DNA from 4 places in the Streptomyces sp. V3I8 genome. Region 1 is predicted to be linked to each of the others. Evidence: riboswitches for the same ligand, from Rfam matches in the RefSeq annotation. Region 1 holds a riboswitch; each other region holds the start of a gene.

Region 1 (3,198 bases):
TTCTCCTCCCCGCGATCGCCGCGCCCCTGGTGGCCGGGATCGCCGCGCTGCTCGCCACCCGGCTGACGTACCGCATCAGCCGGCAGGCGGGCGAGAAGGCGACCTCCAAGGGCTACCGCGCGGGGCAGATCACCTCCGCGGGCCTGGTGTCGCTGGCCCACGGCACGAACGACGCGCAGAAGACCATGGGCATCATCACCCTGGCCCTGGTCACCGGCGGGGTGCTCTCGCCCGGGTCGAACCCTCCCCTGTGGGTCATCGTCTCGGCCGGCATCGCCATCGCGCTCGGCACCTACCTGGGCGGCTGGCGCATCATCCGCACCATGGGCAAGGGCCTCACCGACCTCGCGCCGCCGCAGGGCTTCGCCGCCCAGACCGGCGCCGCGACGGTCATCCTGGCCTCCTCGCACCTCGGCTTCTCCCTCTCCACCACCCAGTCCTGCTCCGGCGCCGTGATGGGTTCGGGGCTCGGCCGCAAGGGCGGTGTCGTCCACTGGTCGACCGCGACCCGCATGTTCGTCGCCTGGGGCCTCACGCTCCCGGCCGCCGGACTGGTCGGCGCGGGCGCCGAGTTCCTGACCAAGCAGGGCACCTGGGGCATCGTCCTCACCGGCGCGCTGCTGGTCGCCGGCTCCGGGGTCATCTGGAGGCTGTCCCGCCGCCGACCGGTCACCGTCGACAACGTCAACGACCACCACGAGCCCGCGGGCGTCGTCACCACCGCGATCGCCGCCGTCACCCCGCCCCCCGCGGGCCCGGTCACCACGACGGGGGCCGTGCTCGCGAGCGCGGGCGGCGATCTGAAGACCACCATCCCGGGCCCGGACGCCGAGCCCGCCCGTCCGGCCACGGTGTAAGGAACGAACCGCATGAAGATCGACTGGGCAGCCCTCGGCTCCGTGTTCGGAGTCAGTCTCCTCTCCACCGTCGCCCTCGTGGGCCTGTTCACCCTCGGTATCGTCGGCCTCTCCAAGCGCGAGACGGCCACCGCCCAGGGCGGCTCCGCGGCCCTCGCGGTCACGGGCGCGTACGCCTGCTTCGCGGCCTGCGCGGCGGCGGTGGCGTACGGGATCTATCTGATCGTCGCCTGACCGGCGGTACGGCCGACGAGCCGTGCCGCCGGAGCTCACCGTCCGCCCTGCCGGGACCGCCTCACCCGCGGTCCCGGCGGGGCGGACGCATGTCCGCCCCCGAAGCCGTGCCCCGGGTCGCCCGTGCCGGATCAGGAAGGCCCGCGACTCAGGGACAGCGGGAGGAAGGTGATCACGAACCCGTGGTCAGGGGTGCGCGGCCGAGAGTCGATTTCCGGCTGGACGACCGGCCCGCGGGAACGGCCCGCCCCCGGGATGTGGGCCTCGGCACACTCTCCCTTCGCAGGTCAACAGCAAGTTGACGGGTGTTCCGGGGCCGTGGTGGACTGCCGGGGCCATGTACGACGGCAGGAGAGGAAGCCGGTGCGAATCCGGCGCGGTCCCGCCACTGTTACCGGGGAATCCATCCCCCGGGAAGCCAGGAACTCTCGTCGTCGGTCTCGTCGAACCAGGGCGTGGACACCCTGAGTGAGGACATATCGCCATGCGCGGCTGCCCGTTGTGGACCAGTGTGCCCAGTACCAGTGTGCCCGCACCCGGTACGAGGGTGCCGAGTACGAGGGTGCTGTCCGACGTAGAAGCGGGCTGAGCCCGTGCGTGCCGATCGCGTCTTCGCGTACGGCGCCGCCGCCGGCCTCCTCGGTGACCTGCTGCTCGGCGATCCCCGCCGGGGGCATCCGGTCGCCGCGTTCGGCCGGGCCGCGGGCGCCGTGGAGCGGGTGCTGTGGCGGGACCACCGGGGGTGGGGCGCCCTGCACACCGCCGTGTGCGCGGGCGGCGCCGTCGCCCTCGCCGTGGCCGCCGGGCGTTCCGTACGTGACTGCCGTGCCGCTTCCGTCGCGTTGACCGCCGCCGCCACCTGGGCCGTCGTCGGGGGGACCTCGCTGGGGCGGGAGGCGCGGGCGGTCGGTGGGGCGCTGGCCGCCGGGGACGTCGAGGCGGCCCGTGAGCGGCTGCCGCACCTGTGCGGACGGGACCCGCAGGCGCTGGACGCCGACGGGATCGCCCGGGCCGTGGTCGAGTCGGTCGCCGAGAACACCTCCGACGCCGTCGTGGGCGCCCTGGTGTGGGGCGCGGTCGCGGGCGTGCCCGGTCTGGTCGGGTTCCGGGCCGTCAACACGCTGGACGCCATGGTCGGGCACAGGTCGGCCCGTCACCGGCGGTACGGCTGGGCCTCCGCGCGCCTCGACGACGTCGTCGGATGGCCCGGGGCCCGGCTGACGGCGGTCCTCGCGACCGTCGCCGGGGGCGATCCGCGGGGAGCCCTGCGCACCTGGCGTGCGGACGCCGACCGGCATCCGAGCCCCAACGCCGGGCCCGTCGAGGCCTCGTTCGCGGGGGCGCTCGGGGTGCGGCTCGGCGGCACGCTCTCGTACGCGGGGCGGGTCGAGCACCGGCCCGTCCTCAACGGCCCGGGGCGCGCCGTACGGGTCGAAGACATCGAGCGGGCCGTCCGGCTCTCCCGGCGCGTGAGCCTGCTCGCGCTGGGCGCGTGCGTCACCGGCCGGCTGCTGGTCACCCCGCTCACCGGGAGACTCGCCAGGAAGCCCGCCGGGAAGGGGCGTACCTCATGAACCGTGGACCGGGCAGGGGCCTGCTCGTCGCCGGCACCACCTCCGACGCGGGCAAGAGCGTCGTGACCGCCGGGATCTGCCGGTGGCTGGTGCGGCGGGGGGTGAAGGTCGCGCCCTTCAAGGCGCAGAACATGTCCCTGAACTCGTTCGTCACGCGCGAGGGCGCCGAGATCGGGCGCGCGCAGGCCATGCAGGCGCAGGCCGCCCGCGTGGAGCCCACCGCGCTCATGAACCCCGTCCTGCTGAAGCCGGGCGGCGACCGCAGCAGCCAGGTCGTCCTGATGGGGAAACCCGTGGGCGAGATGAGTGCGCGCGGCTACCACGGCGGACGCCAGGAGGCGTTGCTCGGGACCGTGCTGGACTGTCTGGCCGCGTTGCGGGGCACGTATGACGCGGTGATCTGTGAGGGGGCCGGAAGTCCCGCCGAGATCAATCTGCGGCGGACGGACATCGTGAACATGGGGATCGCGCGCAACGCGCGGCTGCCCGTGCTCGTGGTCGGCGACATCGACCGCGGCGGGGTCTTCGCCTCC
Region 2 (3,198 bases), 820 kb from region 1:
CCGTCGCGCTGTCCGTCCTGATCGCCCTCGTCGCGGCGACCGCCGCGCTCTGGGCGGCGGTCGCGATCCGCGGCTTCCTGACCAGCCTCGGTGCGAGCCTGGTCATGGGAGGCGCCGTGTCCGGAATGCACTACACGGGCATGGCGGCCGTCAGCGTGCACCTGCACGGCGCGGTAGGCGGACCGGGCACGGGCGGTTCCGCCCACTCGCTCCTGCTGCCGATGCTCATCGGCCCGGTCCTCTTCCTGGTGCTCGCCGCGGTGGTCGTGATGTTCGACCCGCTGCTGGTCCTCGGGGACGGCGACTGGAACCGGACCGCGTCCCGCCGGGCACCCGCTTCCCGTACGGACCGGCCCGCCTGGTCCGGCGGCTCGGCCTTCGAACCGCCGCCGCGCCGGGTCAGCCCAGGCGGGGAATCTCGATCGCCGGGCAGCGGTCCATGACCATGTCGAGACCGGCCGTCCGGGTGCGTTCGTAGGCGCCCTCGTCGATCACGCCGAGCTGGAACCAGACGGCCCCGGCGCCGATGGCGACCGCCTCGTCGGCGACGGAGCCCGCGAGGTCGCTGTTGACGAACACGTCGACGACGTCGACCGGGAAGGGGATGTCGGCCAGGGAGGCGTACCCCTTCTCCCCGTGGACCGTCTCGGCCTTCGGGTGGACCGGGACCACCCGCTTGCCGTAGCGCTTGAGCACGGCCGCGACGCCGTACGCGGCGCGCCCCTCGTTCGACGAGAGACCGACGACCGCCCAGGTGTCGCCGCGCTAGGTGAGGATCTTGCGGATCGTTGCCGGATCGCCGTACACGAGGGGCCTCCTGGACTTGCGTGGACTTGCGTGGACTTACGGACGGGTGCTGTTGCGCCCGACAACAGCGGGCGCGGCACGCTGATTCCCGCACGGTGCCCGACACGTGTCCGCCGCGGTGTCCGGCAACGGTCCGCCGAGGCGCCCGACGGATGTCCGCGACGGTGCCCGCGCACCGCCGCCCCGGCCCGAAAACCGCCGTGATAGCTTGCGGAAGCCAGTCGAACCCATGTACGTGGGTCAGGGAATCCGGTGCGAATCCGGAGCTGACGCGCAGCGGTGAGGGTGACGGGCGGGGCATCGGCCACTGGACCGGAACGACGGTCCGGGAAGGCGCTCCGTCCGGGTGAACCCGAGTCCGAAGACCTGCTGGCGGCCTCCGCGGTCACCGGACGGCGGGGGAGCACCGTACGACCGGGCTCCGCGTCCGAGCCCTCGACGCCCGAGGAACTTCCGTGCCCTTCGCACGCCCCGCCCGCCCCGCTGCCCTGCTCCTGTGCGGCGCCGTCCTGCTGACCGGCTGCGGAGCGGCCGACCCGCCCGGTGCCGAGGCCGGAGCGGCCGCCGTCACCCTGGACGACTGCGGCCACACCGTACGCGTGGAGTCCCCGCCCCGGCGGGCCGTGGCCCTCAACCAGGGTGCCGCCGAGATCATGCTGTCGCTGGGTCTCGCCGACCGCATGGCCGGCACCGCGACCTGGACCGATCCCGTGCTGAAGGGCCTGGAGAAGGCCGATGCGCAGGTGCCGCGCATCGCCGACAACAGCCCCTCCTTCGAACGGGTCCTGGACGCCGACCCCGACTTCGTGGCCGCCTCGTTCGCGTCCACGCTCGGCAAGGGAGGCGTCGCCACCCGGGAGCAGTTCGAGAAGCTCGGCGTACCCGCGTACGTCGCGCCCTCCGACTGCGCGGGCAAGGACAACACCGGAGACGGCGACGGCGCCCGCGCGAAACCGCTCGGCATCGACGCCGTCTACGGCGAGATACACGACCTGGCCAGGATCTTCGGCGTCGAGGACAGGGGCGACGAGCTCGTCGCCGGACTGGAGCGGCGGATGGCGAAGGCCACCTCGGGCGTCGACGCCTCCGGCGTCTCCCTCCTCTTCTGGTTCGCCAACTCCGCGTCGCCCTACATGGCGGGCTGCTGCGGATCCCCCGGCATCATGACCCGGGCGCTGGGCGCGAGGAACGTCTTCGACGACACCCACGAGGAATGGCCCCAGATCAACTGGGAGACGGTGGCCGACCGCGACCCCGACGTCCTGGTCATCGGCGACCTGACCCGCAGGTCGCAGACCGCCGAGTCCGCGAGGAAGAAGATCGAGTTCCTGGAGTCCGACCCGGTCACCAGGAACATGACCGCCGTCAGGAAGAAGCGGTACGTCCTGCTCAGCGGACAGGCGCTGAACCCGACCATCCGTACCGTCGAGGGCGTCGAGCGGGTGGCCGCCGCCCTGCGGGAGTTCGGGCTCGCGGGGTGACCCGGCCGCGCGTGGGAACACTCTGCGCGGCCGGTGGGGCCCTGCTCGTCGGCTCCGTCGCCCTCGCGATCACGATCGGCCCCGCGGACATCGGTGTCGGTGACGTCTGGTCCGTGGTCGCGGCCCATCTCGGCCGGGGCGGCACGCGGTTGAGCCCCGTCCGGGACGGGATCGTCTGGCAGCTGCGGCTGCCGCGCACCCTCCTGGCCGCCGTCTGCGGCGCCGGACTGGCCGTGTGCGGCGCGGTCATGCAGTCCCTGCTGCGCAACCCCCTCGCCGACCCGTTCGTCCTCGGGGTGTCCTCGGGCGCCTCCACCGGCGCGGTCCTCGTGGTCGTCCTCGGGGCCGGCGGCGGCCTGCTGTCCGTGTCCGGGGGCGCGTTCCTCGGCGCGCTCCTCTCGTTCGGTCTGGTCCTGCTGCTCAGCCACACCCTCGGCGGGACGACGGACCGGGTCGTGCTCAGCGGCGTCGCCGCGATGCAGCTCTTCTCCGCCCTCACCTCCTTCGTCGTGATGACCGCCGCCGACGCCGAGACCACCCGGGGCGTGCTGTTCTGGCTGCTCGGCTCGCTGGGCGGCGTCGGCTGGACCGACGTCTGGGTCTGCGCCGCGGTGCTGGCGGTCGCCCTGGTGGTCTGCCTGGCGTACGCGCGCACGCTCGACGCGTTCGCCTTCGGCCAGGACGCCGCCGCAAGCCTCGGGGTGTCCGTGGCCCGCACCCGGCTGGTGCTGCTGTGCGCGACGGCCCTCCTGACGGCCGCGCTGGTCAGCTCGGCGGGCGCCATCGGCTTCGTGGGCCTCGTCCTGCCGCACGCGGCCCGGGCGCTGGTGGGCTCCGGCCACGCGCGGCTGCTGCCGGTCGCCGCCCTCACCGGCGCGGTGTTCCTGGTGTGGGTGGACACCCTGGCCCG
Region 3 (3,198 bases), 6.1 Mb from region 1:
TCGGATCCGTGTTGCCGCTCCAGGACCAGGCGAGGTACCCGAGCCGCAGCTGCTGCGCCGCGGCCATCATGGTGTCCTCGTCCGGGTCGCCGTACTGGTCGGCCGGTCCGCCGAACTCGCCGATCAGGATCGGCAGTCGGGCGTTGACGAAGGCGTTCAGGTAGTCGGTGATCTCCTGTGCGGTGTCGTAGACGCTGTACATGTGGATCGAGAAGATCAGGTTGCCGGTGGTGTCGGCGTCGTAGACGGCCTGGGCGTTGGTGCGCATGACGTTCTGCCAGTCCTGGCCCCAGTTGGGTGCGTCCACCATGATGGTGTGCTCGAACCCGGCGGTGCGCAGTTTCTTGACGGCGGCGATCGTGGGAGCGGTCCAGCCCGCCGGATCGGTGTTGCCCCAGGGCTCGTTGCCGATGTTGATGATGACGTAGTTCTCTTCGCCGGCGAGGACGCTCTTCAGGCCGATCCAGTAGTCGGCGGCCTGGTCGAGGGTGGCTGCGGCGCTCTCCTCGGCGTATCCGGTGGTGTCGTGCACCTCCAGTACGCAGATCAGCCGGTTGGCCTTGCACTGGGCGACGACGCCGGCCACGTCCTCGGCACTGTTCTTGGTCCAGCGGTGGCCGTTGGACAGGACGACGCGGACGGTGTTGGCACCGAACGCCTTGATGTCGGCCAGCGACTGCGTCTGGCTCGGATACCAGGTGTGGGCGTGATTGACGCCGCGCATAACGAAGTCGTTGCCGTTGCCTTCGAGCAGGCGTCCGTCGTCGATGTGGAGGCCGGTCGCGAGGACGTCCGGGGACTTGGCATGTGCGGCGGTCGGGACGAGGGCGCCGAGAACGACAAGCCCGAGGAACGCTGCCAGCCCGGCCAGCAGCGCGCTGACGAGGGTCTTTCGAGTCGTGCTTCTTGTTCTTCTCACTGCGACTCCAGAAAGTGAGCGCCAAGAAACGTGAGTTTCGGATGGGTGGGAGCGCTCCCATAGAGTCACTTCGTCAGGGGCACGTCAAGACTTGACGCACGTTCCGACGCGTAACAGGTGTGAAGAACCGCCGGCCGCCCCAGGCACCGTGACCACCCGTACGCCCCTGGGGGGCCGCTTGTCACCACCCCGGTACGCGCACTAGTGTCACCACGCCTTGGTGCTCGGGAAATCGGTGTGATGCCGGTGCGGCCCTCGCCACTGTGATCGGGAAGTCCGGCTCCGGCCCTCACGGGCAGCCACTGGGTCCTCGGACCCGGGAAGGCGGAGCACGGGCGGTTTTGACCCGTAAGCCAGGAGACCGGCCAAGGCGCGTCAACCATCCACGAGGTGCTGGAGAGGGTCTGCAGAGCCATGCACATAGCCGAGGGTTTCCTTCCTCCGGCGCACGCGGTCGCCTGGGGCGTCGCGTCGGCGCCGTTCGTCGTCCACGGAGTCCGGTCGCTCACCCGTGAGGTCAGGGAGCATCCCGAGAGCACGCTGCTCATCGGGGCGTCCGGGCCGTTCACGTTTGTCCTCTCCGCACTGAAACTGCCGTCGGTGACCGGCAGTTGCTCGCACCCCACCGGCACGGGCCTCGGTGCCGTCCTGTTCCGGCCGCCGGTCATGGCGGTGCTGGGCACCATCACCCTGCTCTTCCAGGCACTGCTGCTCGCGCACGGCGGGCTGACCACGCTCGGCGCCAACGTCTTCTCGATGGCGATCGCCGGGCCCTGGGCCGGCTACGGGATCTACCGGCTGCTCCGGCTGTTCGGCGCGCCGCTGATGGTCGCGGTGTTCTTCGCCGCGTTCGTCGCCGACCTGTCCACGTACTGCGTCACCAGCGTGCAGCTCGCGCTCGCGTTCCCCGACCCGAGCAGCGGGTTCCTGGGCGCGCTCGGCAAGTTCGGCTCGATCTTCGCTGTCACGCAGATCCCGCTCGCGGTGAGCGAGGGCCTGCTCACCGTGCTCGTGATGCGTCTGCTGGTGCAGTCGAGCAAGGGCGAACTGACCCGGCTCGGCGTGCTCCTCACCAAGGAGCGGTCCCGGACCGGGACGGCCGACACGACGGAGGCGGTGGCCCGATGAGCCGTAACGCGAAGATCAACACCCTGCTGCTGCTCGTCGTGGCCGCCCTCGCGGTACTGCCGCTGGCCCTGGGACTGGGCGACCACAAGAAGGAACCGTTCACAGGCTCCGACGCGGAGGCGGAGACCGCGATCACCGAGATCGAACCGGACTACGAGCCGTGGTTCTCGCCCCTGTACGAGCCGCCGTCCGGGGAGATCGAGTCGGCGCTCTTCGCCCTGCAGGCCGCCCTCGGCGCGGGCGTCCTCGCCTACTACTTCGGTCTGCGCCGGGGCCGCCGCCAGGGCGAACTGCGGGCCCTGGCCACAAAGGACGGCCAGGACAGGGCGCATGCCACGTCCCCGGCCGGCGGTACCGGTGCGGCACACGGCACGTCCGCGGCCGGCGGTACCGCCGAGTCCGTGTCCCGACGGGCCTGAGTCTTCGTGCTGCCCATCGACGCGGCGGCGCACAGCAGCCGCTGGCGCCACCGCCACCCCGTGGACAAGGCCGTGCTCGGGCTCGGTCTGACCGTGCTGGCGATCTCGCTCCCGCCCTGGCCCGGCGCCGCCCTGGTGCTGGTGACCGCCCTCGTCGTGCTGCTGGGCCCCGCCGCCGTACCCGGGCGCAGGCTCTGGCGCGCCTACCGGGTGCCGCTGGGGTTCTGCGTGACCGGGGCGCTGCCGCTGCTGTTCCAGGTCGGCGGTCCGGACGGGTTCGTGACCCTGGCCGGGGGCGGGCCGGTGCGCGCCGGCGAACTCCTGCTGCGCACCTCGGCGGCCTCCCTCGGGGTGCTGCTGTTCGCGTTCACCACTCCCCTGTCCGACCTGCTGCCCCGGCTGGTGAACGCCGGGGTGCCCGCGCCGGTCGTCGACGTCGCCCTGGTGACGTACCGGATGAGCTTTCTGCTCCTGGACTCGGTACGTCGGATCAGGGAGGCGCAGGCCGCGCGGCTCGGGCACACCACACGGGCCGCCTCCTGGCGCTCCCTGGCCGGGCTCGGCGCCACCGCTTTCGTGCGGGCCTTCGACCGGGCGACCCGGCTGCAGGCCGGGCTCGCCGGGCGCGGTTACGACGGCACCCTGCGCGTCCTGGTGCCGCCGGCGCGGATCTCCGCGCGCTTCACGTTCCTGAGCACGGCCCTGCTCGCGGGCCTGGCCGCACTCACCTTC
Region 4 (3,198 bases), 3.7 Mb from region 1:
CTGCTCGGCGGGATCTGGATCCTGCAGACCTTCCCGGCGCTGGTCGGCGGCCTGTTCACCCGCTGGTTCCACCGGTGGGCGCTGCTCGCGGGCTGGGCGGTGGGGATGCTGTACGGCACGGTCGCCGCCTACGGGGTGGCCTCGCCGACCCAGAAGCACTTCGGCGGCTCCTCGAAGGAGATCCCCGGGATCGGGGAGATCGGGTACATCGGGCTGACGGCGATCGTGCTGAACGTGATCGTGACGGTGGTCATGACGTTCGTCCTGCGGGCGCTCAAGGCTCCCGAGGGTGTCGACGAGACCTCCGCCGAGGACTACACGGCGGACGCGGGCGACAAGGGTGTCCAGGTGGAGCTGCCCCCGGCGACCGCCGGTTCGAGCCACTAGCGTTCTCGCCCCCGCCGCCCCTTCCCGCCCCCGCCCCCGACCCCGGAGGCGGCGGGGGTGGCGGAGTGGCGGCGGGGCGGGGCGAAAATGATCCGCATGGACATCGTGATCAGACGGGCCCTCCCCGCCCAGTACACGGCCCTCGGCGAGCTCACCGCGCAGGCGTACCTCGGCGACGGCCTCCTCGACTTCGGCGAGGACGACGACTACCTCGGCGAGCTGCGCGACACGGCGAAGCGCGCCGCCTCGGCCGACGTCCTGGTCGCCGTCGAGGCGACCGGCGCCGGCGACGGCCGTCTCCTGGGCACCGTGACCTTCGTACCGGCCGGCGGCCCCATGGCCGACATCGCACGCGACGGCGAGGCCGAGATACGCATGCTGGCCGTCGCGAAGGAGGCCCGCGGCCACGGTGTGGGCACCTCGCTCGTCCGCTGCTGCGTCGACCGCGCCCGGGCCACGGCCGGCTGCACGGGCATCGCGCTGTCCACCCAGCGCACCATGCACAGCGCGCACCGCATCTACGAACGCCTCGGCTTCACCCGTACTCCGGCCCGCGACTGGAACCCCGTGCCGCACCTGGACGATCTCCTCCTCCTCACCTACGAGCTGACGCTCTGACATACTCCGGCGCCCGGCCGGGAGCCGACGCGACACAACATGTGGGGGGTGCTTCCGGCACACGGCACCAGATGTATGCTCATGCTCGCTGTCGTCGCAGGGGAATCCGGTGCGAATCCGGAACTGTCCCGCAACGGTGTACTTGTACGCGTATGCCCGCATACCGTCGTACAAAAGTCAGTCCGAGGACCTGCCGACAGCGCGCCCAGGCCGTCCGGCCCGGGCGCACGACGTCCGGGCCTCGCGGAGTGGGCCGGTGGACGCGGCGTACCGCTGCGCGAAGCGGGTACTCCCGTGTGCCCCCGACCCCTCTCCCCGCAGGCCCCCGTGCCGAGCGAGGGAGTGCCCCACGTGACCATCGCGCCAGCCGATCCGGTCTCCGCCACAGCGACGGCGACAGCCGCAGCGACCCGGGACCAGCAGGACAGGGCCGAGGCCGACGCGCCGGGAACCGCACTGCTGCGGCTCCTGACCGACTTCACCGCCGACCTCCCCGGTGCCGACCCCGGCCGGGTCGCCGCCGCCGCGCTGCGCGGCCGGTCCGCCGCCGCGGACGAGCCCGAACTGCGCGAGCTGGCCACGGAGGCGTCCGCGGGCCTCATCTCCGAGGACCCGGTCTACTCGAAGCTGGCCGCCCGCCTGCTGACCGTCACCATCGCCGCGGAGGCCGCCTCGCAGGGCGTGCGCTCCTTCTCGGAGTCGGTCGCCGTCGGTCACCGCGAGGGCCTGATCGCCGACCGCACGGCCGAGTTCGTACGCCGCCACGCGGTCCGGCTCGACGCGCTGACGGACACCTCTTCCGCCGAGGGCGCCGACGACCGCTTCGGCTACTTCGGCCTGCGTACCCTGCACAGCCGGTATCTGCTGCGGCACCCGATCACGCGGTCCGTCATCGAGACACCGCAGTACTTCATGCTGCGGGTGGCGAGCGGGCTCGCCGAGGACACCGCGCCCGATCCGGAAGCGGGCGACCGCTCGGTGGACGAAGTGGCTTCCCTGTACCGGCTGATGAGCCGCCTCGACTACCTCCCCTCCTCCCCCACCCTCTTCAACTCCGGTACGCGCCACCCCCAGATGTCGTCCTGCTACCTGCTCGACTCCCCGCTGGACGAGCTGGACTCCCTCTACGACCGCTACCACCAGGTGGCCCGCCTCTCCAAGCACGCGGGCGGCATCGGCCTGCCGTTCTCCCGGATCCGCTCCCGCGGTTCGCTGATCCGCGGCACCAACGGGCACTCGAACGGCATCGTCCCCTTCCTGAAGACCCTCGACGCCTCGGTCGCCGCGGTGAACCAGGGCGGCCGGCGCAAGGGCGCGGCCGCGGTCTACCTGGAGACCTGGCACTCCGACATCGAGGAGTTCCTGGAGCTGCGCGACAACACCGGTGAGGACGCCCGCCGTACGCACAACCTGAACCTCGCGCACTGGATCCCGGACGAGTTCATGCGCCGTGTGAACGAGGACCGCGACTGGTCGCTGTTCTCGCCCTCGGACGTGCCCGAGCTGGTCGACCTGTGGGGCGCGGAGTTCGACGCCGCGTACCGCGGGGCGGAGGAGCGGGGGCTAGCCAGGAGGACCATCCCGGCCCGTGAGCTGTACGGCCGCATGATGCGTACCCTCGCGCAGACCGGCAACGGCTGGATGACCTTCAAGGACGCCGCCAACCGCACGGCCAACCAGACGGCGCTGCCCGGCCACACGGTCCACTCCTCGAACCTGTGCACCGAGATCCTGGAGGTCACGGACGACGGGGAGACCGCGGTCTGCAACCTCGGATCGGTCAACCTGGGCGCCTTCGTCGACGCGGACGCGCGGGACATCGACTGGGAGCGGCTGGACGAGACCGTCCGGACCGCCGTCACCTTCCTCGACCGGGTCGTCGACATCAACTTCTACCCGACCGAGCAGGCCGGCCGCTCCAACTCCAGGTGGCGCCCGGTGGGCCTCGGCGCCATGGGCCTGCAGGACGTCTTCTTCAAGCTGCGGCTGCCCTTCGACTCCCCGCGGGCGCGCGCCCTCTCCACCCGGATCGCCGAGCGGATCATGCTCACCGCGTACGAGGCGTCCGCCGACCTCGCCGAGCGCAGCGGCCCGCTGCCGGCCTGGGAGAAGACCCGTACGGCCCAGGGTGTGCTGCACCCGGACCACTACGACGTCGAGCTGAACTGGCCGGAGCGCTGGGCGGCCCTGCGG

What was found. Region 1 has a riboswitch for cobalamin ahead of QFZ75_RS29815 (cobalamin biosynthesis protein). Riboswitches for the same ligand answer to the same signal wherever they lie in the genome.
Region 2: linked by a shared signal. The riboswitch ahead of QFZ75_RS33635 (ABC transporter substrate-binding protein) and the one ahead of QFZ75_RS29815 (cobalamin biosynthesis protein) in region 1 are both predicted to bind cobalamin.
Region 3: linked by a shared signal. The riboswitch ahead of QFZ75_RS03195 (energy-coupling factor ABC transporter permease) and the one ahead of QFZ75_RS29815 (cobalamin biosynthesis protein) in region 1 are both predicted to bind cobalamin.
Region 4: linked by a shared signal. The riboswitch ahead of QFZ75_RS13230 (ribonucleoside-diphosphate reductase subunit alpha) and the one ahead of QFZ75_RS29815 (cobalamin biosynthesis protein) in region 1 are both predicted to bind cobalamin.

The regions. Positions count from the first base shown of each region.
Region 1 is NZ_JAUSZL010000002.1:6,753,146-6,756,343, reverse strand. Features, by position in the region: gene QFZ75_RS29825 (inorganic phosphate transporter) at 1-857, shown strand, start outside; gene QFZ75_RS29820 (hypothetical protein) at 870-1,091, shown strand; cobalamin riboswitch at 1,405-1,539, shown strand; gene QFZ75_RS29815 (cobalamin biosynthesis protein) at 1,685-2,665, shown strand; gene QFZ75_RS29810 (cobyric acid synthase) at 2,662-3,198, shown strand, end outside.
Region 2 is NZ_JAUSZL010000002.1:7,576,754-7,579,951, forward strand. Features, by position in the region: gene QFZ75_RS33625 (MHYT domain-containing protein) at 1-443, shown strand, start outside; partial or broken gene QFZ75_RS33630 (CoA-binding protein) at 400-807, opposite strand; cobalamin riboswitch at 1,009-1,196, shown strand; gene QFZ75_RS33635 (ABC transporter substrate-binding protein) at 1,263-2,288, shown strand; gene QFZ75_RS33640 (iron ABC transporter permease) at 2,285-3,198, shown strand, end outside.
Region 3 is NZ_JAUSZL010000002.1:657,010-660,207, forward strand. Features, by position in the region: gene QFZ75_RS03190 (cellulase family glycosylhydrolase) at 1-919, opposite strand, end outside; cobalamin riboswitch at 1,121-1,304, shown strand; gene QFZ75_RS03195 (energy-coupling factor ABC transporter permease) at 1,334-2,047, shown strand; gene QFZ75_RS03200 (energy-coupling factor ABC transporter substrate-binding protein) at 2,044-2,466, shown strand; gene cbiQ (cobalt ECF transporter T component CbiQ) at 2,473-3,198, shown strand, end outside.
Region 4 is NZ_JAUSZL010000002.1:3,040,311-3,043,508, forward strand. Features, by position in the region: gene mctP (monocarboxylate uptake permease MctP) at 1-387, shown strand, start outside; gene QFZ75_RS13225 (GNAT family N-acetyltransferase) at 484-1,005, shown strand; cobalamin riboswitch at 1,064-1,218, shown strand; gene QFZ75_RS13230 (ribonucleoside-diphosphate reductase subunit alpha) at 1,357-3,198, shown strand, end outside.